One region of the Streptomyces sp. NPDC014891 genome, then DNA from elsewhere that is predicted to be linked to it. Evidence: riboswitches for the same ligand, from Rfam matches in the RefSeq annotation. Region 1 holds a riboswitch; each other region holds the start of a gene.

What was found. A riboswitch is a leader RNA that binds a small molecule or an ion and turns the genes downstream of it on or off. The one in region 1 is predicted to bind cobalamin.
Region 2: another riboswitch for cobalamin. It lies ahead of ACF09E_RS14585 (prenyltransferase/squalene oxidase repeat-containing protein); the one in region 1 lies ahead of ACF09E_RS02565 (energy-coupling factor ABC transporter permease).
Region 3: another riboswitch for cobalamin. It lies ahead of metE (5-methyltetrahydropteroyltriglutamate--homocysteine S-methyltransferase); the one in region 1 lies ahead of ACF09E_RS02565 (energy-coupling factor ABC transporter permease).
Region 4: another riboswitch for cobalamin. It lies ahead of ACF09E_RS17615 (ribonucleoside-diphosphate reductase subunit alpha); the one in region 1 lies ahead of ACF09E_RS02565 (energy-coupling factor ABC transporter permease).

Annotation. Positions count from the first base shown of each region.
Region 1 is NZ_JBIBWF010000001.1:618,278-625,295, reverse strand. It holds gene ACF09E_RS02570 (energy-coupling factor ABC transporter substrate-binding protein) at 1-460, opposite strand, end outside; gene ACF09E_RS02565 (energy-coupling factor ABC transporter permease) at 457-1,155, opposite strand; cobalamin riboswitch at 1,184-1,416, opposite strand; gene ACF09E_RS02560 (PTS-dependent dihydroxyacetone kinase phosphotransferase subunit DhaM) at 1,499-1,936, opposite strand; gene dhaL (dihydroxyacetone kinase subunit DhaL) at 2,095-2,733, opposite strand; gene dhaK (dihydroxyacetone kinase subunit DhaK) at 2,760-3,752, opposite strand; gene ACF09E_RS02545 (hypothetical protein) at 4,199-5,998, shown strand; gene ACF09E_RS02540 (BTAD domain-containing putative transcriptional regulator) at 6,169-7,018, shown strand, end outside.
Region 2 is NZ_JBIBWF010000004.1:596,817-603,834, forward strand. It holds gene aceB (malate synthase A) at 1-1,097, shown strand, start outside; gene ACF09E_RS14570 (3-hydroxybutyryl-CoA dehydrogenase) at 1,094-1,987, shown strand; gene cobF (precorrin-6A synthase (deacetylating)) at 2,193-2,984, shown strand; gene ACF09E_RS14580 (hypothetical protein) at 3,180-4,592, opposite strand; cobalamin riboswitch at 4,729-4,805, opposite strand; cobalamin riboswitch at 4,922-5,060, shown strand; gene ACF09E_RS14585 (prenyltransferase/squalene oxidase repeat-containing protein) at 5,171-7,018, shown strand, end outside.
Region 3 is NZ_JBIBWF010000004.1:577,864-584,881, forward strand. It holds gene prpB (methylisocitrate lyase) at 1-819, opposite strand, end outside; gene ACF09E_RS14500 (MmgE/PrpD family protein) at 819-2,339, opposite strand; gene ACF09E_RS14505 (short-chain fatty acyl-CoA regulator family protein) at 2,524-3,954, shown strand; cobalamin riboswitch at 4,060-4,287, shown strand; gene metE (5-methyltetrahydropteroyltriglutamate--homocysteine S-methyltransferase) at 4,454-6,778, shown strand; gene ACF09E_RS14515 (malate synthase A) at 6,894-7,018, shown strand, end outside.
Region 4 is NZ_JBIBWF010000005.1:512,152-519,169, reverse strand. It holds gene ACF09E_RS17630 (hypothetical protein) at 1-905, shown strand, start outside; gene def (peptide deformylase) at 973-1,605, shown strand; gene ACF09E_RS17620 (ribonucleotide-diphosphate reductase subunit beta) at 1,670-2,689, opposite strand; gene ACF09E_RS17615 (ribonucleoside-diphosphate reductase subunit alpha) at 2,689-5,067, opposite strand; cobalamin riboswitch at 5,199-5,338, opposite strand; gene ACF09E_RS17610 (GNAT family N-acetyltransferase) at 5,387-5,887, opposite strand; gene mctP (monocarboxylate uptake permease MctP) at 6,009-7,018, opposite strand, start outside.

The sequences.
Region 1 (7,018 bases):
CCCCGGCCGCCGTCGTGGCCGTCCGCGAGGCACCGGCGGCACCGGGTGCGCCGGCCCCGGGCAGGTCGGACGCACCGGCCCCGGCCCCTTCGGCCCCGGCCCCTTCGGCCCTGGTCAGGTCGGCCCCGGGCAGGTCGGCCCCGGAACCCTCCGCGACGGCTCGCGCCGCCCCCTGCCGACGGCCGCGGCGCAGGCCGAAGTAGTACGCCAGGACGCCGGCGCCGAGAGCGGCCTGCAGGGCGAACAGCGCGGACTCGATCTCCCCGGACGGGGGTTCGTAGAGCGGGCTGAACCACGGTTCGTAGTCCGGCCGCAGCTCCGTGATCGCGGTCTCGGCCTCCGCGTCCGCCCCGGCGAAGGGCTCCTCCTTGTGGTCGCCGAGCCCCAGGGCGAGCGGCAGCACCGCGAGCGCGGCGACGACGAGCAGCAGCAGGGTGTTGATCTTCGCGTTCCGGCTCATCGCGCGGCCGCCTCCTCGCGTCGCTCCGACGTGCGCCCGGCGAGGACGCCGAGCCGGACCAGTTCGCCCTTGCTGGACTGGGTGAGCAGGCGCATCACCAGCACGGTGAGCAGGCCCTCGCTCACGGCGAGCGGGATCTGCGTCACGGCGAAGATCCCGCCGAACTTGGCGAGCGCGCCGGGGATGCCGCTGCCCGGGTCCGGGAAGGCGAGCGCCAGCTGGACGCTGGTCACGCAGTAGGTCGACAGGTCGGCGACGAACGCGCCGAAGAACACGGCGACCATCAGCGGCGCGCCGAACCGGCGCAGCAGCACGTAGGCGCCGTAGCCCGCCCACGGCCCGACGATCGCCATCGAGAAGACGTTCGCGCCGAGCGTGGTCAGGCCGCCGTGGGCGAGCAGCAGCGCCTGGAACAGCAGGGTGATGGTCCCCAGGACCGCCATGATCGGCGGCCGGAACAGTATCGCTCCCAGACCCGTACCGGTCGGATGGGAGCAGCTGCCGGTCACCGAGGGCAGCTTGAGTGCCGACAGGACGAACGTGAAGGCGCCGGCGGCGCCGAGCAGCAGCGTGGACTCCGGGTTGGACCGCACCTCGCGGGTCAGCGCGCGGACCCCGTGGACGACGAACGGCGCGGACGCGACGCCCCAGGCGGCCGCGTGCACAGGGGGTAGGTACCCCTCGGCTATATGCATGGTCGGGAGACCCTCTCCAGCACCTCGTGGATGGACAACGCACCCTGGCCGGTCTCCTGGCTGACGGTCATTCCGTCCGGCTCCGCCTTCCCACACCACGAGGGTCTCCCGACGTGGTCCAGTGGCTTCCCGAGGGCGTTCCCCGGGGGTGGAGCCGGACCTCCCGATCACAGTGGCGAGGGCCGCACCGGTACCGCACCGGTTTCCCGTACACCAAGGCCCTGCGACATTAGTGCGTTGACCTGCTGGATCACAACAAGGCCGGTACCGGGTGCGGCCCCACGCCCACTCCCCGCAGTCGGCCCGGGCGGCACCGGACGACCGCCGGGGGCCGCTCCCTCCGTCAGTCCTTGCGGTACGCGTACGCCTCCGCCGCGGCGGCCGCCACGGCGTCCAGGTCCCCGCCGGCGCCGGCGGTGACGCAGGCGGCGACCGCGCCCTCGACGAACGGCGCGTCCACGAGCCGGGCGCCCTCGGGCAGTTCGTCGCCCTCGGCGAGGAGGGCCTTCACGGTCAGCACCGCACTGCCCAGATCGACGAGGAGCACCACTCCCGCGCCGCGGTCGGCGGCCTTCGCCGCCTCGCAGATCAGCGCGGAACTCGTCCCGAGACCGCCGTCGGGGGTCCCGCCGGCCGGCACGACCGGGGCGAGGTCGCCGCCCCCGGCGAGCCCGCGGGCCAGCTCGGCGACGGAGGCCGCGACGGCCGCGCTGTGCGACACGAGCACGATGCCGACCGGACGGCCGCGGTCGGTGCCGCCGGTCCCGCTCTCGTCGCTCACACCGTCGGTCCGACTCACGCCGCTCACACCGTCCGTCCCGCTCACGTCACGCACTCCGTCGGTACGACTCACGCCACGCACACCGTCCGTCCCGCTTTCGCCGCTCGATCCGTCGTTCCCGCTCCCGCCGCTCAGCCCTCCGCTCTCGCCCCCGCCGCTCATGCCGTCCCCTCGGCGGCAGGGTGCTCCTCGCCGCGGGCGACCTCGTCGAGGGCGGCGAAGAGCAGCGCCGAGGACGTGGCCCCCGGATCCTGGTGCCCCACCGACCGCTCGCCCAGATAGCTGGCCCTGCCCTTGCGCGCCCGCAGGGGTACGGTCGCCAGGGCGCCCTCCGCGGCGGCCGCGCGCGCGGCGCCGAACGAAGCGCGCAGCCCGTCCACCGCCGGCGTGAGCGCGTCGAGCATCGTCTTGTCGCCGACCTGCGCCCCGCCGAGCTGGGACACGGCGGCCACTCCCGTACCGAGCGCCTCCGCGAGCTGTTCCCGGGTGACGCGCGGGTCGTCCCCGAGGGTCTTGCCGGTACGGCGGAGGAGCGTGCCGTACAGCGGTCCCGAGGCGCCGCCCACGGTGGAGATCAGCTGCCGGCCGGCTGCGGTGAGGGCGGCGCCCGGCGTCGCGGGCGGGTCCTCGCCCAGGGCGGTGGTCACGGCGGCGAAGCCGCGCCGGAGGTTGGCGCCGTGGTCCGCGTCGCCGATGGCCGAGTCGAGCTCGGTGAGCCGGTCCGCCTCCCGGTCCACGGACTCGGCCACGGCGGCCAGCCAGCGCACGAGGAAGGCGGCGTCGAAGGTCTGCGTCATGTCGGGCTCCTGTTCCCTCGTCCGTCTCACCGGCCCCAGCGCAGCGCGGGCGTCGCCACGGGGGCGTCCCAGAGGCGCAGGAGCTCCTCGTCGACCTCGCACAGGGTGACCGAGCAGCCGGCCATGTCGAGCGAGGTCACGTAGTTGCCGACGAGGGTCCGGGCGACCGGCACCCCGCGTTCGCCCAGGACGCGCTGGACCTCGGCGTTGAACCCGTACAGCTCCAGGAGCGGTGTCGCGCCCATGCCGTTCACGAGGGCGATGACGGGGCCCGAGGGGCGGAGGTCCTCGACGACGGCGTCGACGGCGAAGTCGGCGATCTCCCGGGAGGTCATCATCGGGCGCCGCTCGCGACCGGGTTCGCCGTGGATCCCGACGCCCAACTCCAGCTCGCCCTCGGGGAGGTCGAAGGTGGGGCTGCCCTTGGCGGGGGTCGTGCAGGCACTGAGGGCGACCCCGAAGGAGCGGGAGCGCTCGTTGACCCGGCGTGCGATCGCCTCCACGCGCTCCAGCGGAGCGCCCTCCTCGGCGGCGGCTCCCGCGATCTTCTCGACGAAGAGGGTGGCACCGGTCCCGCGCCGCCCGGCCGTGTACAGACTGTCCGTGACGGCGACGTCGTCGTCGACCAGGACCTTGGCGACCTGGATGCCCTCGTCCTCGGCGAGCTCGGCCGCCATCTCGAAGTTCAGCACGTCACCGGTGTAGTTCTTGACCACGAACAGCACGCCGGCTCCGCTGTCGACGGCGGCGGAGGCCCGCACCATCTGGTCGGGCACGGGGGAGGTGAACACCTCGCCGGGACAGGCGGCGGCCAGCATCCCGGGCCCCACGAACCCCCCGTGCAAGGGCTCGTGCCCGGAGCCCCCGCCGGACACCAGCGCGACCTTGCCGTCCAGGGGCGCGTCCCGCCGCACCACGACCCGCCGCTCCACGTCGACGGTGAGCTCGGGATGAGCGGCGGCCATCCCCCGCAGCGCGTCGGCGACGACGGTCTCGGGGACGTTGATGAGCATCCTCATGGTTACCTCCTGATGGGACTGGCAGGCATGTGACTGAGCAGGCTTCTCGCAGGTCAGGGTAGCTGGAGTGACTTATTGATCTTGTCGGTTCGTGTGCCCCGGGGCGGTTTCGCGCGGTACCGATGCCGACCCGTCGCCGACGCGCCTGACCTGTCGTCAGGGGCGGCTTGTCCTGGGTGCACCGGGCATGTGGGCATGATGGGCAATTATCGGCTGAGGGGTGTGGTCGCGCACGGGTGCGTCGCTGCCGGAGAGTCCGGTTCTGCGCCGACCGGCTTCGTGTGGTGGAGGGCCCCCGCCCGGCACGGCGGGCGTTCGCCGGCAGGTGGAAACCGGCCACGCTATATCCCGCGTTGATCGTTTTCCTATCCCCGTGCCCTTTCATCGAGTCCGGGGGTGTGAAGCCCCTCGACACCGCCAGTGATCCAGGGGACAGGAGCCGACGCATGCGTCCGCGATGGAGTGACGACGACCGGCCTCATGAGGGGGCCGCGCCACGGGGCGCCGCGGACGGCGACGCCGACGTCGAACCGCCGGCCGGGGGGACGGAGGCCGGACCGGTGCCGGGCGGGCGGCTGCTGATCGCCGGCGAGGACCAGGTGCTCCGGGCTCTCGCCGGGGCCGCGACGCGGGCCGGGTGCCGCGACGTCCTGGTCCGCCGGACGGGCGGGGGTGACGCGGAGGCGCCCGGCACCACGGAGTGGACGGCGGGGGAGACGCTCAGCGCCGCCGACGCCGTGCTCCACGTCGCCCGGTCGACGGCCGAGTTGGCCGCCACGGCCGACCGGTGCGCCGACGCCGGCGCGTGGCTGGGGCAGGTGCTGGTCTACGGCGACGAACTGTGGACCGGCCCCCTCGGTCCCGCGGACCGCACCGCGGCGGCCTCTGCCTGGCGGCGCCTGCGCGGTCTTCCGTCGCGGGTCCCGCCCGCCGCGCCGACGGGGGCCGCGCCGGTCGACCCCGGCGCCGCGCTCGACCCGGGGCGAGCCGAGTGGATCGCCGACCTGCTCCTGAGCGCCTGGCTGGGCCGCGGCGGCACGGGGACGGCGGGCACCGTGGCGGGCCATGGACCCGCGGGGGCGGGCACGGCGCGCGGCGCTGCGACCCCGGGAGCGGGAGAGGCCGGGGCCCCGGACGCGGGGATCGTCGGGGGGCCGGGGGACGACGGAGGCGTCTGTCTCGTACGGACCGACCTGCGGACCTCGTCCGGCGGCCGGCACCCCGTGGTGCCGTTCCCCCGGCCCGGCCGATCGGCCACCCGCGCGGGCACCGAGACGGGGGCGCGGGCCGCGTTCCTCGGGCGGATCGGCGGTCCGGCCGTCGATCCCGCACGGCTGCTGGAGCGGATCGAGGCGGTCGCGGACGCCAGGACCGGGCTCCTCGGGCCGGTCCCGGAGGCCACGCAGGGGCCGGCCGGCCTGTGGGGGTGCGCGGTCGCGGTGCCCGACCCGTTCGGCCCGCCGTCCGCCGACGCGCCGGGCGTCACCGTGTGGGGTCACGGACGGGACGCCCACGGCGCCCGCCTCGCGGCGCTGCTCGACGCGCTCGCCGCGTACGGAGCCCTGGCCGCCGCCCCGGACGCCCGGGGCGGCGGTGAGGTCTGGGGCCTCGACCTCGTCACCGACCGGCTGCGCCGGGTCCGCGCCGCCGAGGCGTCGCCGGCCCCGGCGCCGGGCGCGCCGTACCGGCTGCCGACGGGCGTGGCGGCCGGGCTCACCTGGGCGGCCGCGGTGGAGGCCGCGCTGACCACGCACTGCGAGGCGCTGGTGGTCCACCGGCTCGTCCAGCCGGACACACGCGTCCCCCGGCTCGTGCTTCCGGACCACGCGGGCCCCGCCGCCCTCCGCGCGCTGCGCGCGGCGGGTGAGCCGGTGGTCCACGACCTGACCGCGCTGGTCTCCGTGCCTGCCTGCGCGGTCCGGCTCGGGGACGACACCGTCGTCGGCGTCGCCGCGACGTGGGACGAGGCCCTCGCGGCGGCCGCCGAACGAGCCCTGCTCGCCAGGGAGAAGGACGTTCCGCCCACCGCCTTGGGCCCTTCCGTCCCGACCGTCCCCTCCGTCACCCCGGACCGGGAGACGGCCGGCGGGCCGCTCCCGGTGGAGGGCGCCGCGTCAGGGCGGGCGGGGCTCGTCGAGGTGCTCCGGGCCCGGGGACGGGCCCCCGTCGCGGTGCTGCTCGACCACGATCCGCAGGCCGTCCGCCTCCTCCCGTATCTCGTCCATGTGACGCTGATGGACGGCTGACGTCCCCTCATGCCCGGTTCGTGCCCGATGCCGGGCACGGGTTGCGAAACATTCCAGGATGTCAGGTGCCGCATACCTGCAGGCCGTGTAATGATCGCGGGGCTGACGCCTGGCGTCGGGTCACTGTGCGACGGGGGGTCGCGTAGCCGCGAGTGCAGAAGGCAGGATCCATGGGGGGGTCGATTCGGTTCCGCGTGCTCGGAGCCGTGTCCGTGTACCGGGACGAGAAACCGATCACCATCGGGTCTCCGCAGCAGCAGGCGCTGCTCGTGGCGCTGCTGCTGCGCTGCGGCAGGGTCGCCTCGACCCAGGAACTGATCGCCTCGGTCTGGGGCGAGGAGTCCCCGGGCTCGGCGCTGGCGAGCCTGCGCACCTACGTGTGGCGGCTGCGCCGGCTCCTGGAGGAGGACTCCGCCGCGCCCCGGCTGCTGCTCTCCCAGCCCGACGGCTACCGCTTGGTCGTGCCGCCGCTCTCGGTGGACCTGCACCGTGCCGAGCAGCTCGCAGCCGAGGCCGGGCGGGCCCGGGCCGGAGGCGACGACGAGGCCTGCGGCCGGCTGCTGGCCGAGGCGCTCGGCCTCTGGCAGGGCGCGCCGCTGGCCGGCGTGCCCGGCCCGTACGCCGAGCAGCAACGGGCCCGCTTCACGGAGCTGCGGATCGGGCTGGAGGAAAAACGTTTCGCGCACGAGCTGGAGGCGGGCCGGCACGGCGCGGTCATCCCCGACCTCACCGTGTTCACCCAGGAGAACCCGCTCCAGGAACGGCCGTACGGCTTCCTCATGCGCGCCCTGTACGCCTCCGGACGGCAGGCGGACGCGCTGGCGGTCTACGCGCGTGCCCGGCGCGTCCTCGCCGAGGAGCTCGGCGTCGACCCCGGCCCCGAACTGACCGCGCTGCACGAGCGGGTCCTCGCGGGCGACCCGCTCCTCGACGTCTCGGTCCGCAGCCCCCGGCCGGCCACGGCCGTCCCCGAAACCCCCCGTCCGCCGACTCCCGAGGATCCACCGCCCTCCCCGGCGT
Region 2 (7,018 bases), on a different contig from region 1:
GCGGCTGGCACCTCGACGAGGCGCACCTGGAGCTCGACGGCCGCCCGGTCCCGGCCTCGCTGGTCGACTTCGGCCTGTACTTCTTCCACTGCGCCCAGCGGCAGATCGACGCCGGCCACGGCCCGTACTTCTACCTCCCCAAGCTGGAGAACCACTACGAGGCCCGGCTGTGGAACGACGTGTTCCTCCTGGCCCAGGAGCTCCTCGGCATCCCGCGGGGCACGATCCGCGCCACCGTCCTCATCGAGACGATCACCGCCGCCTTCCAGATGGAGGAGATCCTCCACGAACTGCGCGAGCACAGCGCGGGCCTCAACGCCGGCCGCTGGGACTACCTCTTCAGCCTGATCAAGACCTTCGGCCACCGCACCGACTTCCTGCTCCCCGACCGGGCGAAGGTCACCATGACCGCCCCGTTCATGCGCGCCTACACCGAACTCCTCGTCCGGACCTGCCACCGGCGCGGCGCCCACGCCATCGGCGGCATGGCCGCCCAGGTCCCCAGCAAGGACCCGGCGGCGAACGAGGCGGCCCTCGCCAAGGTCAGGCTCGACAAGGAGCGGGAGGCCGAGGACGGCTTCGACGGCTCCTGGGTCGCCCACCCGGGCCTCGTCCCCGTCTGCCGGGAGGTCTTCGACGGCGTCCTGGGCGACCTTCCGGAGCAGATCCACCGGACCCGTGACGATGTGGAGACCACGGCGGCGGACCTGCTCTCCGTGCGCCGGATCAGCGGCCCGCCCACGGCCGAGGGGGTGCGCACCAACATCGCCGTGACCCTGCGCTACTTCGACGCCTGGCTGCGCGGCCAGGGCGCCGTCGCCATCGACGGGCTGATGGAGGACGCCGCCACCGCCGAGATCGCGCGCGTCCAGATCTGGCAGTGGCTGCGGCACCGGGTCACCGACCGGGAGGACGTGCTCCTCGTGCTCGACGAGGAACTGGCACGGCTCGGCGCGGAGTACCCGTGGGCCGCGCTCGACGAGATCCGCGCCCTGTTCGAGAAGACCGCGCTCGCACCGGAACTGCCGCTGTTCTTCACCCCCGAGGCCTACACGCGGCACCTCGTCCGGACCGCCACCGCGGAGGCGACGGCATGAGTGCCGCCGACATCCGCCGCGTGGGGATCGTCGGGGGCGGCCAGATGGGCGCCGGCATCGCCGAGGTGTGTGCGCGCGCCGGTCTCCACACGCTGCTCTGCGAAGCGACCGGCCCCGCCGCCGACGCCGCCCGCGAGCGCATCGCCGTCTCCCTCGAACGAGCCGTCCAGCGGGGCAAGCTCGACCGCCCCTCGGCCGAGGCCGCCCTCGCACGGATCACGACCACGGCGGAACTCACCGACCTGGCCGACCGGCAGCTCGTCGTCGAGGCCGTCACCGAGGACGCCGACGTCAAGACCTCGTTGTTCACGGCCCTCGACAAGATCGTCGAGGACCCGGCGGCCATCCTGGCCACCAACACCTCCTCGCTGCCCGTCATGCGCCTGGGCATGACCACCGGCCGGGCCGACCGGGTCGTCGGGCTGCACTTCTTCAACCCCGTCCCCGTGCTCCCCCTCGTCGAGGTCGTCACCACCCTGCACACCTCGGCCGAGGTGACCGCCGACGTGACGGACTTCGCCACGGACGTGCTCGGCAAGACCGTCATCCGGTCGCACGACCGGGCCGGCTTCGTGGTCAACGCCCTCCTCGTCCCCTACCTGCTCGCCGCGATCCGGATGACCGAGTCGGGCTTCGCCACCGCCACGGACGTGGACCGCGGCATGGAACTCGGCTGCGCCCACCCGATGGGCCCGCTCCGGCTCGCCGACCTGATCGGACTCGACACCGTCGCCTCCATCGCCGCGTCGTTGTACGACGAGTTCAAGGAACCCCTGTACGCCCCGCCGCCGCTGCTCCTGCGCATGGTCGAGGCGGGGCTGCTCGGCCGGAAGGCGGGGCGCGGGTTCCACACGTACGACCGGGAGGAGAGACCCGGTAGCCCGGGCTGAGGACCCGGGCGGCGCGGCGGCACCGGGTGAGGGCCCGGTGTCACGCGCGCGGGGAGGGCGGGCGGCGTGGAGGCCGCCCGCCCTCCCGCGTGTCCCCTCCCCCGTGTCCCCTCCCCCGTGTCCCCTCCCGCAGAGCGCCCACCGCCCGGGCGGCCGTCGCGGGCACTCCGTAACCTGGGGACCGGTGACGTCGAAGGGAACGGCAGTGCGGGACGGTACGAGGCACATCGCGGTGATCGGCATCGGGTCCGGAGATCCGGACCAGCTGACGCTGGGTGCCGTGAAGGCGATGCGGAGGACGGACGTCTTCTTCGTCCTGGAGAAGGGGGAGGAGAAGTCGTCCCTCACCGGCCTCCGACGGGCCATGCTCACCGAGCACGCGTCCCCCGGGCATCGCGTGGTCGACGCCGAGGATCCGTGGCGCGACCGCGCACAGGGCGCCCGGGGCGGCTACACCGACGCCGTCCACGACTGGCGGCGACGGCGCGCCGACGTCTGCGAGCGGCTGATCCGCGAGGAGCTCGCTCCCGGGCAACGCGGAGCGTTCCTGGTGTGGGGTGATCCCTCGCTGTACGACAGCACGCTGGCCGTCCTGGAGGAGATCACCGCACGCGGGAACGTGGCCTTCACCTGCGACGTCGTCCCGGGCGTCAGCAGCGTGTCCACGCTCGCGGCACACCATCGCGTCGGCCTCAACCGGGTGGGGCGCCCGATCCACATCACCCCCGGACGGCGGCTGGCCGAGACCGTGGGCAACGACGACGGGGACATCGTCGTCATGCTGGACGCCCACGAGTCGTTCCGGCAGTTCGCCGGCGGGGGTACGTGGATCTACTGGGGTGCCTACCTCGGCACCCCGGACGAGATCCTGATCTCCGGCCCGCTCGACGAGGTCGCCGACGACATCAGCAGGACGCGGGCCGCGGCCCGGGCGGAGCACGGCTGGATCATGGACACCTACCTGCTCCGGACCAGCCCCGACGACACCGCCGGCTGACCGCCCGGCCGTTCGGGGAGAGGCCGGCGGCGCGCGCTACTGCTCCCGGGCGGGGTCCGCCGTCGTCTCGGGCTCGCTCCTGGCAGCCATTCCTTCTCCGTTCTCCCTGCCGCACTCTCGCGGGGCTCAGAGGCACCCACGACCCGGCCCGCGGCGAGGTGAGGGCCCGGCAGCGGCCCTCACCCCGCCGGCTGCTCAGGCTCCCCAGCGCAGCGCGATGGTGTCGCCCACGTTGATCGTCTTCTCGCGGAGGGCACCGGCGAAGGCGGAGCCGTCGACGCTGACCTTCCAGGTGTTCGAGCCGCTGTTGGCCTTGCCGTTGACCGCGGTGATCGTGCCGGTTCCCGAGGCGGGGGTGACCGAGGTGACGCATCCGGACGGGGTCGCGGCGCTCGTCGCGGCGGCGAGGACGTCGCCGAGCGTCGTGGTCGTCCCCGTGGGCGTGAACGAGACCGAGCACACCTTGAGGTTCCCGGCGCCGTCGTCGACGGTCAGGGCCAGCTTGGTCGCGGTGCCCGCCGTGAAGGTGGGCTGGGCGACCCACTGGGGGGCGCCCGGGGTCGTCGGGACCGGCGGCGCGGCGGTGAAGCCGCCGCCGGCGACCGCGCGCAGGGCGTCGATCGAGGAGTAGGCGGAGGGCGTGGTGTCGGCGGGCTTGTACTTGAAGCCGCCAGCCGGGTTGTACTGGTTGGCGAGGAGGAAGTCGACCGGCGTCTTGCCGGGGACCGTGGTGAAGTCGGCCGACTGCGGGTTGATGCCGCAGGCGTTCAGGCCCGCGACGGCCCAGCCGTTGGAGCTGGTGTTGACGCCGTACAGGGAGTTGAAGGCGCCGGAGGAGGCGACCAGCTTGCCCTTGAGGAAGTTCTTGGCCTGCACGACGTCGGTGTCGGTGTTGGGGACGCCGGAGACGCACAGCGCGGCCATCGCCGCGCCGGTCATGTCGATGTCCCCGGCCGAGGCGAGGCCCGTGGGGTTGTCCTCGACCTTCTGGTAGGTCCAGCCGCCGTCGTTGTGCTGGTTGGCGCGGAGGCGGGTGACGATCGTGTCGGTGAGGGCCTGGGGGATGCGGGCGGCGCCGGCCTGGGTCTTCGCGCCGCGCAGCGCGAGGGCGGCGAAGACGGTGCCGTTGAAGTTCGCGGACGGGCCGAAGTAGCCGGGCTCGGCGGTCTGCCAGTACGCGTAGACGTCCGCGACGAGGTTGCGCGAGGCGGAGACGCGGGCCGGGTCGATGCCCGCGGCGTAGGCGTTGAGCGTGCCGCGCTCGTAGTCCGTGACCACCGGGGTCGCCGACGGCCAGCCGGCCGTCGACAGCAGGTTCCGGTAGACGGTTCTCGCGTTCTTGGTGGTGTCGCCGCCGGGGGCCACGTCGACGACGGCCGTACCGGCGGCCGCGAACGCGCTGAAGGCCCATTCGTTGGAGAGACCGGAGCCGGCGTACGAACCGTCGGCGGCCTGGAGGGACTTGAGGTAGGCGACGCCGTTGGTCTTAGACGTGGCTATCTGCGCGGGCGTGGAGGTCGCGAAGGCGGGCAGCGTGCCGAGGGCGAGGGCGCCGAGCGCCGCGGGCACCGCGAGCGCGAGACGGCGGGAGGGACGGGGAAGGGACATGGGCCTGCTCCTGGAGGTCGGCGGACGCCGGCCGCTCGGCACATGCCCCGCGTCGCCCCGACGGGGCACGGCCGGGGATCTCCGGGGAGCCGCCGTCCGGAACGCGTGGTACGGCTTCTGTACTGCGTCGCCGTATGGGCATTCGGGCTCCGAGACGGCCCCCGCCGCCTCGACACCGTTGCGCGTCAGCTCCGGATTCGCACCGGATTCCCCCACTTGGCAGCCCAGGACGCTACCCGAACGATCACCGTACCGCCAGCAGGACCACGGCAGACGGCCCCGGAGACGCGGCTCCGGATCCCGGTGAGACGGACGGCATATTGACGGCCCTGACGGATCCGTGTTGCACTCCGTCCGATAAGCAGTCAGCACCAGGGGAAGCCGGTCGAATTCCGGCACTGACCCGCAACCGTAGACCCGGATCGTCCCGGGTGAGTCGGAATGCCTGGGGCTGGAACTCAGTACGAGGAACGCCGTCGCGGACTACGGTGTGGTCGTCGCCGCCTCTCCACGGCACCAGAGCCGTGTGGGGGCGCATCGCCACGCACGCGGGCCGCCCGGCAGAGACGAGGGCCGCGGTGGGGACCGAACAGCAGGCGAGACGGTGGTCGAGGGCGAGACGGCGGCTCTTGTCGACCCTGACCGCTTCCCTTCTGACGCTCGGCGCGGGTCTGACCCACCTCACGGCGGCCTCGCCGGCGAGCGCCGACCCGATCGCGAAGTGCACCCGCACCAAGGGCGCCATCGTCGCCGTGGACTTCGGCAAGTGGGGCGGGCCGGTCGTCCGCGGCTGCGACACCACCCCCACCACCGGCTACGAGCTCCTGCAGACGGGCGGGTTCACCACCGAGGGCACCGGCCACGACGGCCCCGCCTTCATCTGCCGCATCGGCAACCGCGCGTTCAACGCCGGGAAGAAGTACCCCACTCCGGCTCAGGAGGACTGCGTCCTCACCCCGCAGGCCACCGCCTACTGGTCGTACTGGATCGCGTCCCCCGGCCAGAGGAAGTGGACGTACAGCCCGCTGGGCGCCATGTCGCGCACGCTCAAGCCGGGCGACGTGGACGCCTGGGTCTTCGGCGGCACGGACATCGGCGGCACCAAGGGCAGGCCGTCGTTCACGCCCGACGACGTCCGCGCGGACGGGGGCGACCCGCCGAACCCCAGCGACCCGCCGGCGCCGAACGTGCCCCCGGGCACCATCGACCTGCCCGCCGCGACCCGCTGGCTCACCGACCGGCTGACCAACGGGCAGCGCGTCGTCAACGACGGCGACACGACGCCCAACTACCTCGCCACCACCGAGGTGTCCTACGCCCTGGCCGCCACCGACAGCGAGCACCCCACCGCCCGCCGGATCGCGGCCTTCCTCGGCCGGCCCGAGCACACCGACGCGTACGCCTACCCGGCCGGCAAGGACGAGGCGCCGGACGCCACCGCCGCCGCCCGCCTCGCCCTCGTCGCCGAGGCCACCGGGAAGGACCCCCGCGACTTCGGCGGCCACGACCTCCTCGGCGACCTGACGGCGAACGTCTGCCTCAGCGGCTCGGACGCGCCCCAGCCCGTGCCCGGCTGCACGACCAAGGGCGACTTCCGCACGACCGGACAGACCGAGGGCCAGGCCCTGGCCGTCATCGCGCTGCTGAACGGAGGCGTCACCCCGCCCGCCGAGTCGGTGACGCGACTGGCTCAACTGCAGTGCGACGACGGCGGTTTCCCCAGCTTCCTGATCCTGGACGGCCAGGTCTGCGAGAGCGAGGCACCGTCCACCGCCCTCGTCGCGCTCGCCCTCCAGCGCGCCGGCGGCCACACCCCGGTGGTCACCAAGGCCCGCTCCTCCCTCAAGAAGGCCCAGTTCAAGACGGGGGCCTGGCCGGCCGCCTCGTACAGCGTCCCGGGCAGCGCCTACGCCACCGGCTGGGTGGCCCAGACCCTGCGCGCCCTGGGCGACCGCGGCCACGCGGACGCGGGGGTCTCCTGGATCTCCCGCCAGCAGTTCCCCGGCGGCGGCTTCGCCTTCGAGGAGGGGACCACGGACCCGCTGCTGTACGCCACGACCGCGGCGGTGATCGCCGGCGCGAAGAGCGACCTGGTGACGCTCACGACGAAGGAGCCCGTCCCGCCGACGACACCGCCGACGACGCCTCCGACCACCCCGCCCACCACGCCTCCCACGACGGGGCCCACCGCTCCCCCGGCCGGTGACGGACCGGACCTGAAGAAGGGCTCGGCCTACCTCGCCGACCACAAGCGGCTGATCCAGGGCCGGTACTACGAGGGCAGCCCCCGCTTCGCGGACTACGGCATGACCATCGACGGCGCCTACGCGCTCGCCGCCACCGGACACGACAACGCCACCCTGCGCAACATCGTCGACTTCCTCGACAAGGGCGGCAAGGACGCCTCGGGCCGCGGAGTCCACGAC
Region 3 (7,018 bases), on a different contig from region 1:
GCGGGTCTGCATCCGCGGCAGCAGGGACTCCTGGGTGCCTTCGGCGGCCAGGGTGCGCAGTCCGTCCTCGACCGCCCCCATGGCGAGGCGGAAGAAGGTGACGGGGTAGAGGGCGATGTTGTAGCCCAGGTTCTCCAGGGTCGCCGCGTCGAGCAGCCGGCTCTTGCCGAACTCCGTCATGTTGGCGAGCAGGGGGACGTCCACGGCCTTGCGGAACGCCTCGAACTCGGCCTCGTCGGCGAGGGCTTCGGGGAAGATCGCGTCGGCGCCGGCGTCCACGTAGGCCTTGGCCCGGTCGATGGCGGCGTCGAGTCCCTCGATCGAGCGGGCGTCGGTGCGGGCCATGAGGAGGAAGTCCGGGTCGCGGCGGGCGTCGACGGCCGCGCGGAGCCGCCGGACCATGTCCGTGGCGGGCACGACGGTCTTCCCGTCGAGGTGGCCGCAGCGCTTGGGGTTGATCTGGTCCTCCAGGTGGAGGCCGGCGAGTCCGGCGTCCTCCATGAGCTGGACGGTGCGGGCCGCGTTCATCGGCTCGCCGAAACCCGTGTCCGCGTCGATGAGGACGGGGAGGTCGGTGACGCGTGTGACCTGCTGGGCCCGTGCGGCGATCTCGGTGGACGTGGTCAGACCGATGTCGGGCAGGCCCAGGTCGGCGGCGAGAACGGCACCGGAGAGGTAGGCGGCGTCGAAGCCGGCCTCCTGGACGAGGCGCGCCGAGTACGGGTTGATCGCGCCCGGGATGCGGAGCAGTCGGCCCGACGCGAGCCGCTCACGGAACCCGCGGCGGCGGGCGGCGGGTGTGGTGGTGGTGTGCAGCATCAGAACAGGCCCTTCGGGAGGGTCGTGTCGTACGCGGCGACGGCGCCGGTGTCGACGACCGGGAAGAGGCCCGCGAGCCCCTCGGTGTCCAGCTCCGCGAGCCGGGCGGCGGACCGGAGGAAGGAGTCCTGGTCGGCGGGTGTGACGATGCCGTCGGTGAGGGTGCGGAACTTGGCGGTGTAGCCGGCCCGGTCGAAGGGGCGGGCGCCGGCGGGGTGGGCGTCGGCGACGGCGAGCTCGTCCTCGACGACGGTGCCGTCCTCCAGGGTGATGACGGCCCGCCCGCCGAAGGCCCGGCGGGCCGGGTCGGGGTCGTGGTAGCGGCGGGTCCACTCGGGGTCCTCGACGGTGGAGATCCTCCCCCACAGCGTCACCGTCTCCGGGCGCTGGGCGCGCTCGGGGGCGTAGGAGCGCTCGTGGTGCCATCCGCCGTCCTCCAGGGCGACGGCGAAGATGTACGGCACCGAGTGGTCGAGGGTCTCGCGGCTGGCGGTCGGATCGTACTTCTGCGGGTCGCCGGAGCCGGAGCCGATCACCTGGTGCGTGTGGTGGCTGGTGTGGAGCACGATCGAGCGGACCTTCTCCAGCGGTCCGGTCTTCTCGCGAAGTCCCCTGGCCAGGTCGATGATCGCCTGGGCCTGGTACTCGGCGGAGTGCTCCTTCGTGTACGTGTCGAGGATCGCGCGGCGCGCTTCGCCGGGCTCGGGCAGCGACACGGTGTACGAGGCCTCGGGTCCGTCGAGCATCCAGGCGAGGAACCCGTCCTCGCCCTCGTAGATCGGCGAGGGCGACCCCTCGCCGCGCATGGCCCGGTCCACGGCCTCGATGGCGGCCTTCCCGGCGAAGGCCGGGGCGAAGGCCTTCCAGCTGGAGATCTCGCCCTTGCGGGACTGCCGGGTCGCGGTCGTGGTGTGCACGGCCTGCTGGACGGCCTGGTACACGGTCTCCGTGTCCAGGCGGAGCAGGGCGCCGATGCCGCCGGCGGTGGCCGCGCCGAGGTGGGCGACGTGGTCGATGCGGTGGGCGTGCAGGCAGATGCCCTTGACCAGGGCGACGTGGATCTCGTAGGCGGCGGTGATGCCGCGCAGCAGGTCGGCCCCGGAGCGGCCGGTGTGCTGGGCGACGGCGAGCAGCGGCGGGATGTTGTCGCCGGGGTGGGAGTAGTCGGCGGCCAGATAGGTGTCGTGGAAGTCCAGCTCGCGCACGGCGGTGCCGTTGGCCCAGGCGGCCCACTCCGGCGAGAGCGTGGCCCCGGCCGGCAGTCCGAAGGCCGAGGCGCCGGGGACCGCCCGGTGGCCGGCGGCCTGGGCACGGGCGACGGCGACCGGGCGGCGGCGCAGCGAGGCCACGGCGACCGACGCGTTGTCGATGATCCGGTTGATCACCATCTCCGAGGCCTCGGCGTCGAGGTCGGGCGCGTCCTGGGTGCCGGTGGCGACGGCGGCCAGCTTCCAGGCGAGCTGCTCCTCACGGGGCAGGCGGTCGGCGCTGGGGTGGACGCGTACCTGGTGGTCGATCACGGGACTCCTCGCGGCGTGCGGTGGGAACGGCGTACGTCGGCGAGTCTTCCCCGCCGGCGGGGTGTGATCGAGGGAGCCACTGTGCGGAATCCATCCACGCCACGGCTGCGAAACTGCGAATCTTGCGAAATCTGCGGATGCTACCTTCACAGAACAGGGGGGGACGGAGAGGAGTCTGATCCGCATGGGACGGCCCGCCGGACCGAAGATCTACGCCCACGCGAAACTGCGCAGGCTGCGCCGCGAGCGCGGCATGAACCAGGTCGAGCTGGCCCGTGCCCTGGGGCTGTCCACCAGCTACCTCAACCAGATCGAGCACAGTCAGCGTCCGCTGACCGCTCCGGTGCTGCTGCGGATCGCCGAGGTGTTCGGCGTCGACCCGGAGTTCTTCTCCGAGGCCGGCGAGGAGCGGCTGGCGACGGATCTGCGGGCTGCGCTCGGGGACGAGGCCTGTGGCGCCCCGATAGCTCAGGACGAGATCGCGGACGTGGCCCGCGACCATCCGGAGGTGGCCCGGGCCCTCGTCACCCTGCACCAGCGCTACCGCGACGCCTCCGAGCGGGTGGCGGCCCTGGCGTCACCCGAGGAGACCGCGGGCCTCCTGCCCGCCGAACCCCACGACGAGGTACGGGACTTCTTCTACGCCCACCACAATCACTTCGCGGTTCTGGAGACCGAGGCCGAGGCGACCGCCGCCGCCCTGGACACCGGCCGGGCTGGCCGCGCGGCCGATGCCCTGACGGACCGCCTCAGGGCCGGACACGGCATCAAGATCCTTCGGGCGGGCCCCGAAAGGTCCGCCGACGCCCGGCGGTTCGACCCGGACAGCGGCCTGCTCATGCTGTCCCCCTGGCTCAGCGAGGGGCAGCGCGCGTTCCAGCTCGCCACGCAGCTGGCGTTCCTGGAGCACGGGCCGCTCCTCGACGCACTGGTCTCCGCCGCCGAGCTCACCTCCACCCAGGCGGAGGGGCTGGCCAGGATCGGGCTCGCCAACTACTTCGCCGGCGCGGTCCTCATGCCGTACACCGCCTTCCACACGGCCGCCGAGGAGCTCCGCTACGACGTCGAGCTCCTTCAGGCGCGCTTCGGCGTCGGATTCGAGACCGTCTGCCACCGGCTGAGCACGCTCCAGCGCACCGGCCGCCGCGGGGTGCCCTTCTCCTTCCTGCGGGCCGACCGCGCGGGCAACATCTCCAAACGGCAGTCCGCCACCGACTTCCACTTCTCACGCCTGGGCGGCACCTGCCCCCTGTGGACCGTGTACGAGGCGTTCTCCGCGCCCGGCCGGATCCTCACCCAGGTGGCGGAGATGCCGGACGGCAAGAAGTACTTCTGGATCGCCCGCACGGTGACCCGGGGAGGATTCGGCCACCACGCGGCACGCGCCGACTTCGCCGTCGCGCTGGGCTGCGAGCTGCGTCACGCGCCACGCCTCGTGTACGCGGAGGGCATCGCCCTCCACGACCCGCGGGCCGCCACCCCGATCGGTCTGGGCTGCCGGATCTGCGAACGCCAGGACTGCGCCCAGCGCGCCCGGCCGCCCGCCGGCGGTATCCTCTCCGTCGACCCCGACCGGCGCGCCCTGGTGCCGTACCCGGTGGTGTCCGAGCGTTGAATCCCGCGCGGCTCCCGGCCGGGACGTGCTGCTCCCGCTCGACCGGCCGTCTCATTTTCGCGTCCACATGGTGGACACCGACTCGCCGCCGAGGATCCCGCACCCTAGTCTGGCCCGGCAGCTGGTTCGCCCCGTCCGCCAGGCGGGATGCGTCGTAAGAGGGAACCCGGTGGGAATCCGGGACTGCCCCGCAGCGGTGAGCGGGAACGACCGCCGTCATACGCACTGGGACCGGACAACGGTCCTGGGAAGCGACGGCCAGTAGGTGCCCTCCGGTCGGACCGGAGAGCGTGCCCGTGAGTCCGAAGACCTGCCCGTTGCCCGCACGCGGACGATTCCGCGCGCGGACATCCCGGTGACCTCGTGGGCGGGTCGGCGTACACAGCGAGCGGCGACGCACGGTTCTCCCGTGACGTGGTCCGCACGTCCTGTCGTTCCCTTCGCGTCCGCGTCCCGTCGTCCGGGATGGCTCTGGACACATCTCGCGAAGGAGAGTTCCGTGACAGCGAAGCCCGCAGCCGCGGCAGCACGAGCCACCGTGTACGGCTACCCCCGCCAGGGTCGGAACCGTGAACTGAAGAAGGCCATCGAGGGCTACTGGAAGGGCCGGGTCTCCGCCGACGCCCTCCGGACCACCGCCGCCGAACTGCGCCGCTCCTACTGGCAGCAGCTGGCCGACGCCGGCATCGACGAGGTGCCGACCGGTGACTTCTCGTACTACGACCACGTTCTGGACACCAGTGTCATGGTCGGCGCTGTCCCCTCCCGCCACCGCGCCGCCGTCGACGCGGACGCGCTCGACGGCTACTTCGCCATGGCCCGCGGCACCCAGGACGTCGCGCCCCTGGAGATGACCAAGTGGTTCGACACCAACTACCACTACCTGGTCCCCGAGCTCGGCCCCGACACCGTCTTCACCGCCGACTCGGCGAAGCAGGTCTCCGAGCTGAAGGAAGCCGTCGCCCTCGGCCTGACGGCCCGCCCGGTCCTCGTCGGACCCGTCACCTACCTGCTGCTCGCCAAGCCTGCACCCGGCGTGGCCGAGGACTTCGACCCGCTCACCCTCCTCGACCGGCTGCTCCCGGTCTACGCCGAGGTCCTCGCCGACCTGCGCGCGGCGGGCGCCGAATGGGTCCAGCTGGACGAGCCCGCCCTCGTCCAGGACCGCACCCCGGCCGACCTGAACGCCGCCGCCCGCGCCTACCGCGACCTCGGCGCGCTCACCGACCGGCCCAAGCTGCTCGTCGCCTCCTACTTCGACCGCCTCGGCGACGCCCTCCAGGTGCTGGCCTCGGCACCGGTGGACGGTCTCGCCCTCGACTTCACCGAGCGCGCCGCCGGCAACCTCGACGACCTCGCCCGCGTCGGCGGACTGCCCGGCAAGCGCCTGGTCGCGGGCGTCGTCAACGGCCGCAACATCTGGATCAACGACTACCAGAAGTCCCTGGCCACGCTCGCCACCCTGCTCGGTCTCGCCGACCGGGTCGACGTGGCCGCGTCCTGCTCCCTCCTGCACGTCCCGCTGGACGCGGCTGCCGAGGTCGACATCGACCCGCAGGTCCGGCGCTGGCTCGCCTTCGCCCGGCAGAAGACCGCCGAGGTCGTCACCCTCGCCAAGGGCCTCGGGAACGGCACCGACGCGATCAGCGCCGAACTGGCGGCCAACCGGGCCGACCTGGCCTCCCGCGCCGACTCCGCCCTCACCCGTGACCCGGCCGTGCGCGCCCGCACCGCCGCCATCACCGACGCGGACGGCCGCCGCTCCCAGCCGTACGCCGAACGGACCGCCGCCCAGCGCGCGCACCTCGGTCTGCCCCTGCTGCCGACCACCACCATCGGCTCCTTCCCGCAGACCGACGAACTCCGCGTCGCCCGCGCGGACCTGCGCGCCGGCCGCATCGACACGGCCGGCTACGAGGAGCGCATCAAGGACGAGATCCGCGAGGTCCTCTCCTTCCAGGAGAAGACCGGCGTCGACGTGCTCGTGCACGGCGAGCCCGAGCGCAACGACATGGTGCAGTACTTCGCCGAGCAGCTCACCGGGTACTTCGCCACGCAGCACGGCTGGGTGCAGTCGTACGGCACCCGCTACGTCCGGCCCCCGGTCCTGGCCGGGGACATCTCCCGCCCCGAGCCGATGACGGTGCGCTGGACCACCTACGCGCAGGCGCAGACCCGCAAGCCGGTCAAGGGCATGCTGACCGGTCCCGTCACCATGCTCGCCTGGTCCTTCGTCCGCGACGACCAGCCGCTCGGCGACACGGCCCGGCAGGTGGCGCTCGCCCTGCGCGACGAGGTGAACGACCTGGAGGCGGCGGGCACCTCGGTCATCCAGGTCGACGAGCCCGCGCTCCGGGAGACCCTCCCGCTGCGCGCCGCGGACCACGCCGCCTACCTCGACTGGGCGACCGAGTCGTTCCGGCTCTCCACCAGCGGGGTCCGGCCCGACACCCAGATCCACACCCACATGTGCTACGCCGAGTTCGGCGACATCGTCCAGGCCATCGACGACCTCGACGCCGACGTCATCAGCCTGGAGGCCGCCCGCTCCCACATGCAGGTCGCCGGCGAACTCGCCGAGCACGGCTACCCGCGTGAGGCCGGTCCGGGCGTCTGGGACATCCACTCCCCCCGCGTGCCCAGCGCCGAGGAGGCCGCCGCACTGCTCCGCAAGGGCCTGGAGGCCATCCCGGCCGAGCGGCTCTGGGTCAACCCCGACTGCGGACTCAAGACCCGCGGCTGGACCGAGACCCGGGCCTCCCTGGACAACCTCGTCTCCGCCGCGCGCCAGGTCAGGACCGAGCTGAGCACCGACGAGGGCTGACGCCCCGCGGACCCGGGCCGGACGTCTCGACGTCCGGCCCGGGCGCCCACGACCAGACTGCAGCGCCCCGGCCTGGCGATCAGGAATCCCGGGTGACGAAGGGTCCTCCATCAGCATGTCCACCCACCAGACCACGCGGCACATCGAGGTCGTCGGCCCCCCGCGCGACCGCCACGGCGAGATCCTGACCCCCGAGGCCCTTGACTTCGTGGCGCGGCTCGACACCGCGTTCGCCCGCCG
Region 4 (7,018 bases), on a different contig from region 1:
TCGGCGACGGCCGGTACGAGGACGCGGGCGCACTCCTGACACGCGCGGCGGACCTGGAGCCCTGGCTCTCCGAGTCCTGGTTCAACCTGGCGCTGCTGCACAAGTTCCGGCACGACTGGGAGCAGGCGCGGGCCGCCGGGCTCCGTGCCGTCGCGCTGCTCGACAAGGAGAGCGGCGCCCCCGACTGGTGGAACGTGGGCATCGCCGCGACCGCGCTCCAGGACTGGCCGCTGGCCCGCCGGGCCTGGCAGGCCTACGGACTGAAGGTGCCGGGCGCCGCCGCGGGCACCGGCGAGCCCGCCGGCATGGAGCTGGGCAGCGCCGCCGTCCGGCTCTCGCCCGAGGGCGAGGCCGAGGTCGTGTGGGGCCGCCGGCTCGACCCGGCCCGCATCGAGGTCCTCTCCATCCCGCTGCCGTCCTCGGGACGCCGCTGGGGCGAGGTGGTCCTCCACGACGGCGTGCCGAACGGCGAGCGCACCACCACGGCCGGCCCCGCCTACCCGGTCTTCGACGAGATCGAGCTGTGGGCCCCCTCTCCCGTCCCCACCTGGGTGGTCCTCCTGGAGGCGGCCACCGAGGCCGACCGGGACGCCCTGGAGCAGCTGGCCGCGGAAGCGGGGTTCGCCGCCGAGGACTGGTCGTCCTCCGTGCGGCTGCTCTGCCGGGCCTGCTCCGAGTCGACCATGCCGAGCGCCGAGGGCGAGGGCGAGCACTCCGACCCCCACGACCACAGCGAGCCGGGCCATCCCGGGCCGCTCGGACACCGCTCGCCGGGCGAGCTGTGGGTCCCCGAGCGGGAGTGCGGCATCGCGGCCCCCGCGGGCCTGGTCCGCGGGCTCCTCGACGGCTGGGTCGCGGACAGCCCCGACAGCCGCGAGTGGCGGGATCTCGAAGAGGTCTGCTGAGCGGACGCCGGGGGGCCCGTAGGCTGTCCTCCGACGGAATCGGGTTTTCAGGAAGGCGCGGCCGGACATGGCGCAGCAGGAGACGGACGAGCAGACGATCAACGACGGCTTCGTCGTGGACACGGAGGACTGCGAGGCGCGCGAGCTCGCCCACCGCGAGCGCGGAACGGCCCGTCCGATCACGGTGGTCGGCAACCCGGTGCTCCACAAGGAGTGCAAGGACGTCACCGAGTTCGACGACTCGCTCGCGGCGCTGATCGACGACATGTTCGCCAGCCAGAAGGCCGCCGAGGGCGTGGGCCTGGCCGCGAACCAGATCGGTGTGGACCTCAAGGTCTTCGTGTACGACTGCCCGGACGACGAGGGCGCCCGGCACACCGGCGTCGTGGTCAACCCGGTCCTCCAGGAGCTCCCGGCCGAGGCGCGCGTCCTCGACGAGTCCAACGAGGGCTGCCTCTCCGTGCCGACCGCCTACGCCGAGCTGGCCCGCCCCGACTACGCGGAGGTCCACGGCCAGGACGCGCAGGGCAACCCGATCAAGGTGCGCGGCACGGGCTACTTCGCCCGCTGCCTCCAGCACGAGACGGACCACCTGTACGGCTACCTGTACATCGACCGCCTCTCCAAGCGGGACCGCAAGGACGCCCTCCGCCAGATGGAGGAGGGCACCCCGCGCTACAAGACGGTGCCGAACGCCTGATCCTTGCGCGCGTACGCGAAAGGGCCCCGCACTCCGGAGAGTGCGGGGCCCTTCGCCGTACGGCCTAGAAGTCCTCGTCGAGGTCCACCGAGCCCTCGACCGCCACCTGGTAGGCGGACGGGCGGCGCTCGAAGAAGTTCGTGAGCTCCTGGACGCCCTGGAGCTCCATGAACGAGAACGGGTTCTCGGAGCCGTACACCGGGGCGAAGCCGAGGCGCTGGAGGCGCTGGTCGGCGACGCACTGGAGGTACTCGCGCATCGACTCGGTGTTCATGCCGGGCAGGCCGTCGCCGCACAGGTCGCGGCCGAACTGGAGCTCCGCCTCGACGGCCTCCTTCAGCATGTCCGTGACCTGCTGCTGGAGCGCGTCGTCGAAGAGCTCGGGCTCCTCCTTGCGGACGGTGTCCACGACCTCGAAGGCGAAGTTCATGTGCATCGTCTCGTCACGGAACACCCAGTTGGTGCCGGTGGCGAGGCCGTGGAGCAGACCGCGGGACCGGAACCAGTACACGTAGGCGAAGGCGCCGTAGAAGAACAGGCCCTCGATGCACGCGGCGAAGCAGATCAGGTTGAGCAGGAAGCGGCGGCGGTCGGCGGCCGTCTCCAGGCGCTCGATCTTCTCGACCGAGTCCATCCACCTGAAGCAGAACTGCGCCTTCTCGCGGATGGAGGGGATCTCCTCGACCGCGTCGAACGCGGCGGCGCGGTCCTCCGGGTCGGGCAGGTAGGTGTCGAGCAGCGTCAGGTAGAACTGGACGTGCACGGCCTCCTCGAACAGCTGGCGCGACAGGTAGAGGCGCGCCTCCGGGGAGTTGATGTGCTTGTAGAGCGTCAGCACCAGGTTGTTCGAGACGATCGAGTCGCCCGTCGCGAAGAACGCGACCAGACGGCCGATCATGTGCTGCTCGGCCGGCGTGAGCTTCGCGAGGTCGGCGACGTCCGAGTGGAGGTCGACCTCCTCCACGGTCCAGGTGTTCTTGATCGCGTCCCGGTAGCGCTCGTAGAAGTCCGGGTAGCGCATCGGACGGAGGGTCAGCTCGAAGCCCGGGTCGAGCAGGTTCTTCTTCTTGTCGTCGGTGCTCATTACTGGCAGGCCTCGCAGGACTCGGGGTTCTCAAGGGAGCAGGCGAGGGCGTCCGCGTCGGGGGTCGCCTGCTGGACGGGGATGGTGGCGGCGGCCGGCGTCGCGGCCTGGGCGGCGCGGGCGATCCGGGTGGCCGGGCGGGAGCGCAGGTAGTACGTCGTCTTCAGCCCCTGCTTCCAGGCGTACGCGTACATCGACGACAGCTTGCCGATCGTCGGCGTCTCCAGGAACAGGTTCAGCGACTGCGACTGGTCCAGGAAGGGGGTCCGGTCGGCGGCCATGTCGATGAGACCGCGCTGCGGGATCTCCCAGGCCGTGCGGTACAGCTCGCGCACCTCGGCCGGGACCCAGGTGAAGCCGGCCACCGAGCCGTTGGAGTCGCGCAGCGCCTCGCGGGTCTGCGCGTCCCACACGCCGAGCTTCTTCAGCTCGTCGACCAGGTACGAGTTGACCTGGAGGAACTCGCCGGACAGCGTCTCGCGCTTGAAGAGGTTGGAGACCTGCGGCTCGATGCACTCGTAGACGCCGGCGATCGAGGCGATCGTCGCGGTCGGCGCGATGGCGAGGAGCAGGCTGTTGCGCATGCCGGTGACGGCGATCCGCTCGCGCAGCGCGGCCCAGCGCTCGGGCCAGTTGAGCTCCACGTCGTAGTGGTCGGGGTGCAGCACGCCGCGGGCGGTGCGGGTCTGCTCCCAGGCGGGGACGGGGCCGTTGCGCTCGGCGAGGTCGGCGGAGGCCTCGTACGCGGCGAGCATGATGCGCTCGGCGATCCGGGTGGACAGCGCGCGCGCCTCGGCCGAGTCGAACGGCAGCTTCAGCTGGAAGAAGACGTCCTGGAGGCCCATCGCGCCCAGGCCGACCGGACGCCAGCGGGCGTTGGAGCGGCCCGCCTGCTCGGTCGGGTAGAAGTTGATGTCGACGACCCGGTCGAGGAAGGTGACGGCCGTGCGGACGGTGGCGTCGAGGCGCTCCCAGTCGATGTCCCCGCCGGTCACGAAGGACCCGAGGTTGACCGAGCCGAGGTTGCAGACGGCCGTCTCGCCGTCGTTCGTGACCTCGATGATCTCGGTGCAGAGGTTCGAGGAGTGGACGACGGTGCCCGGCTCGGCCGTCTGGTTGGCGGTCCGGTTCGAGGCGTCCTTGAAGGTCATCCAGCCGTTGCCGGTCTGGGCCAGGGTCCGCATCATCCGGCCGTACAGGTCGCGGGCCGGCATCGTCTTGCGGGCCAGGCCGGCGGCCTCGGCCTTGCGGTAGGCGGCGTCGAACTCCTCGCCCCACAGGTCGACCAGCTCGGGCACGTCCGCCGGGGAGAACAGCGACCACTCGCCGTCGGCGTTGACCCGGCGCATGAACTCGTCCGGGATCCAGTGCGCGAGGTTGAGGTTGTGCGTGCGGCGCTGGTCCTCGCCGGTGTTGTCGCGGAGCTCCAGGAATTCCTCGATGTCCGCGTGCCAGGTCTCCAGGTAGACGGCGGCGGCGCCCTTGCGGCGGCCGCCCTGGTTCACCGCGGCGACGGAGGCGTCGAGGGTCTTCAGGAACGGGACGATGCCGTTGGAGTGCCCGTTGGTGCCGCGGATCAGCGAACCGCGGGCCCGGATGCGGGAGTAGGAGAGGCCGATGCCGCCCGCGTGCTTCGAGAGGCGCGCGACCTGGTGGTAGCGGTCGTAGATGGAGTCCAGCTCGTCCTGGGGGGAGTCCAGGAGGTAGCAGGAGGACATCTGCGGGTGGCGGGTGCCGGAGTTGAAGAGCGTGGGGGAGGACGGCAGGTAGTCGAGCCGGCTCATCAGGCCGTAGAGGGCGGCGACCTCGTCGAGCGCGCGGACGCTGTCGTCCTCGGCGAGGCCGCAGGCCACGCGGAGCATGAAGTGCTGCGGGGTCTCGATCACCTTGCGGGTGATCGGGTGGCGCAGCAGGTAGCGCGAGTACAGGGTGCGCAGGCCGAAGTAGCCGAAGCGGTCGTCGCCGGCCGCGTCGATGGTGGCGTCGAGCCGGTCCGCGTGGAGCGCGGCGAACTCGGCGGTGCGGTCGGCGATCAGGCCCTCGCGGTGGCCGACGGCGACGGAGGCGGAGAAGGAGTACGAGCCCTGGCTCGCGGCCTCGTCGGCGATGGTGATGGTCAGGAGCCGGGCGGCGAGCCGGGAGTACGCCGGGTCCTCGGCGATCAGACCCGCGGCCGCCTCGGTGGCCAGCTCGCGCAGTTCCGCCTCGTCCGCGGCGGCGCTGCGGCCGCGGAGCGCGGCGGCGGCGACCCTGCCGGGGTCGGTGTCGGTGAGGTCGGCGGTGAGGTCGGTCAGGGTCCGCAGCAGCACGGTCCCGGGGCCGTCGCTCTCGACCGCGGAAGCCTCGGCGGAAGCCGGATCGGCAGGCGCGATGGTCACGTGGGGGCTCTCCCTCGCTCGGCTCGGGGCCGCGGCGGGGGGAGGAGGGCACGCGAGGGTCCGGACGCCGGACGCGCTGTGTCCACCGGCCCACTCCGCGAGGCCCGGAAGTCATCGGCACCCGGAACGGATGGACCGGGTGCGCTGCCGGCAGGTCCTCGGACTCACCTCGTCCGAACATGTCGTATCCGTACGAAGCACACCGTTGCGGGACAGTTCCGGATTCGCGCCGGATTCCCCTGCGTCGACAGCGAGCACGAGCATACATGTGGGGGGCTCCGCTTGCGGAACCCCCCACATGTTGTGTCGCGCCGGAGAGTCAGAACTCCAGGGCGTAGGTGCGCAGAGAGTGATCGGGGATCGGTTCCCAGTCCCGGTGGGGCGTGCGGACGAAGCCCAGACGCTCGTAGATCCGGTGCGCGGAGACCATCGTGGCGTCCGTGGACAGCACGATGCGGCGGCACCCCGGGAGGGCCTGTGCCCGCTCGATGCAGGCCCGTACGAGGGCCTCTCCGACGCCCCGGCCGCGGGCCTCCCGGGAGACCACGAGCATCCGGAACTCGGCCTCGCCGTCCACGGCGATGTCCGCCCACGGAGTGTTGCCGGTGGCGAAGGTCACCCCGCCGAGCAGACGGTCGTCGGCGTCCTCGGCGAGCAGCACCTCGCTCTCCCGGGCCCGCCGGGCCGTGTCCCGGAGCACGTGCAGATACGAGTCCTCCGCCCCGTGCTTCAGCAGCCCGTCGCTCAGATAGGTCCCCGCGGTGAGCTCACCCAGCGCCTCGTAGTCCTCGGGCCGTACCGCCCTGATCGTGAAGTCCATGAGGGCAGTGTGCCTCCGGCGGGCCGGCCGGCGTCAGGGCGGTCCACGGGACGGGCCGCCCCGCCTCCGGGGAGGCGGGGCGGCCCGTGGGTGCCGGGGCGGCCGGGGTCCGGCCGGGTGCTCAGTGGGTCTCGGCTCCCACCTTCGGGAGCTTCGTGTCGACCCCGCGGTCGCCCGCGTCGGCCGTGTAGTCCTCCGGGGAGGTCTCGTCGACGCCCTCGGGGGCCTTCACGGCCTTGAGGACGAAGGTCAGGACGACCGTGACGAGGACGTTGAGGACGAAGGCGGTGAGACCGATGTAGCCGATCTCGCCGATGCCCGGGATCTCGGCGGAGGAGCCGCCGAAGTGCTTCTGGGTCGGGCTGGCGACCCCGTACGCGGCGACCGTGCCGTAGACCATGCCGACGGCCCAGCCGCCGAGCAGCGCCCAGCGGTGGAACCAGCGGGTGAACAGGCCGCCGACGAGGGCCGGGAAGGTCTGCAGGATCCAGATGCCGCCGAGCAGCTGGAAGTTGATCGCCACCGTCTTGTCCATGGTGAGGACGAAGGCGAGCGCGCCGACCTTCACGAGGAGCGAGACCAGCTTGGAGACCTTGGTCTCCTGGGCCGGGGTCGCGTCCGGCTTGATGAAGTCCTTGTAAATGTTCCTCGTGAAGAGGTTGGCCGCGGCGATCGACATGATCGCCGCCGGAACGAGCGCGCCGATGCCGATGGCGGCGAAGGCGACGCCCGCGAACCAGTCGGGGAACATCGTCTCGAACAGCTGCGGGATGGCGAGCTGGCCGTTCTTCACCTGGATGCCGGCGGCGATCGCCATGAAGCCGAGCAGTGCGAGCAGGCCGAGCATCAGCGAGTACAGCGGCAGGATCGTGGTGTTGCGGCGGATGACCTCGCGGCTCCGGGACGACAGGGTCGCCGTGATGGAGTGCGGGTACATGAAGAGCGCGAGCGCCGAGCCGAGCGCCAGCGTCGCGTACGTCCACTGGCCGGCCTCGCCCGGGACGAGCGAGCCCCGCGGCTTGTCGGTCGCCGGGTTGACCTGTTGGTATGCCTCGCCCGCCTTGGCGAAGATCTCGTCGAAGCCGCCCAGCTTGATCGGGATGTAGATGATCGCCACCGCGATGACGATGT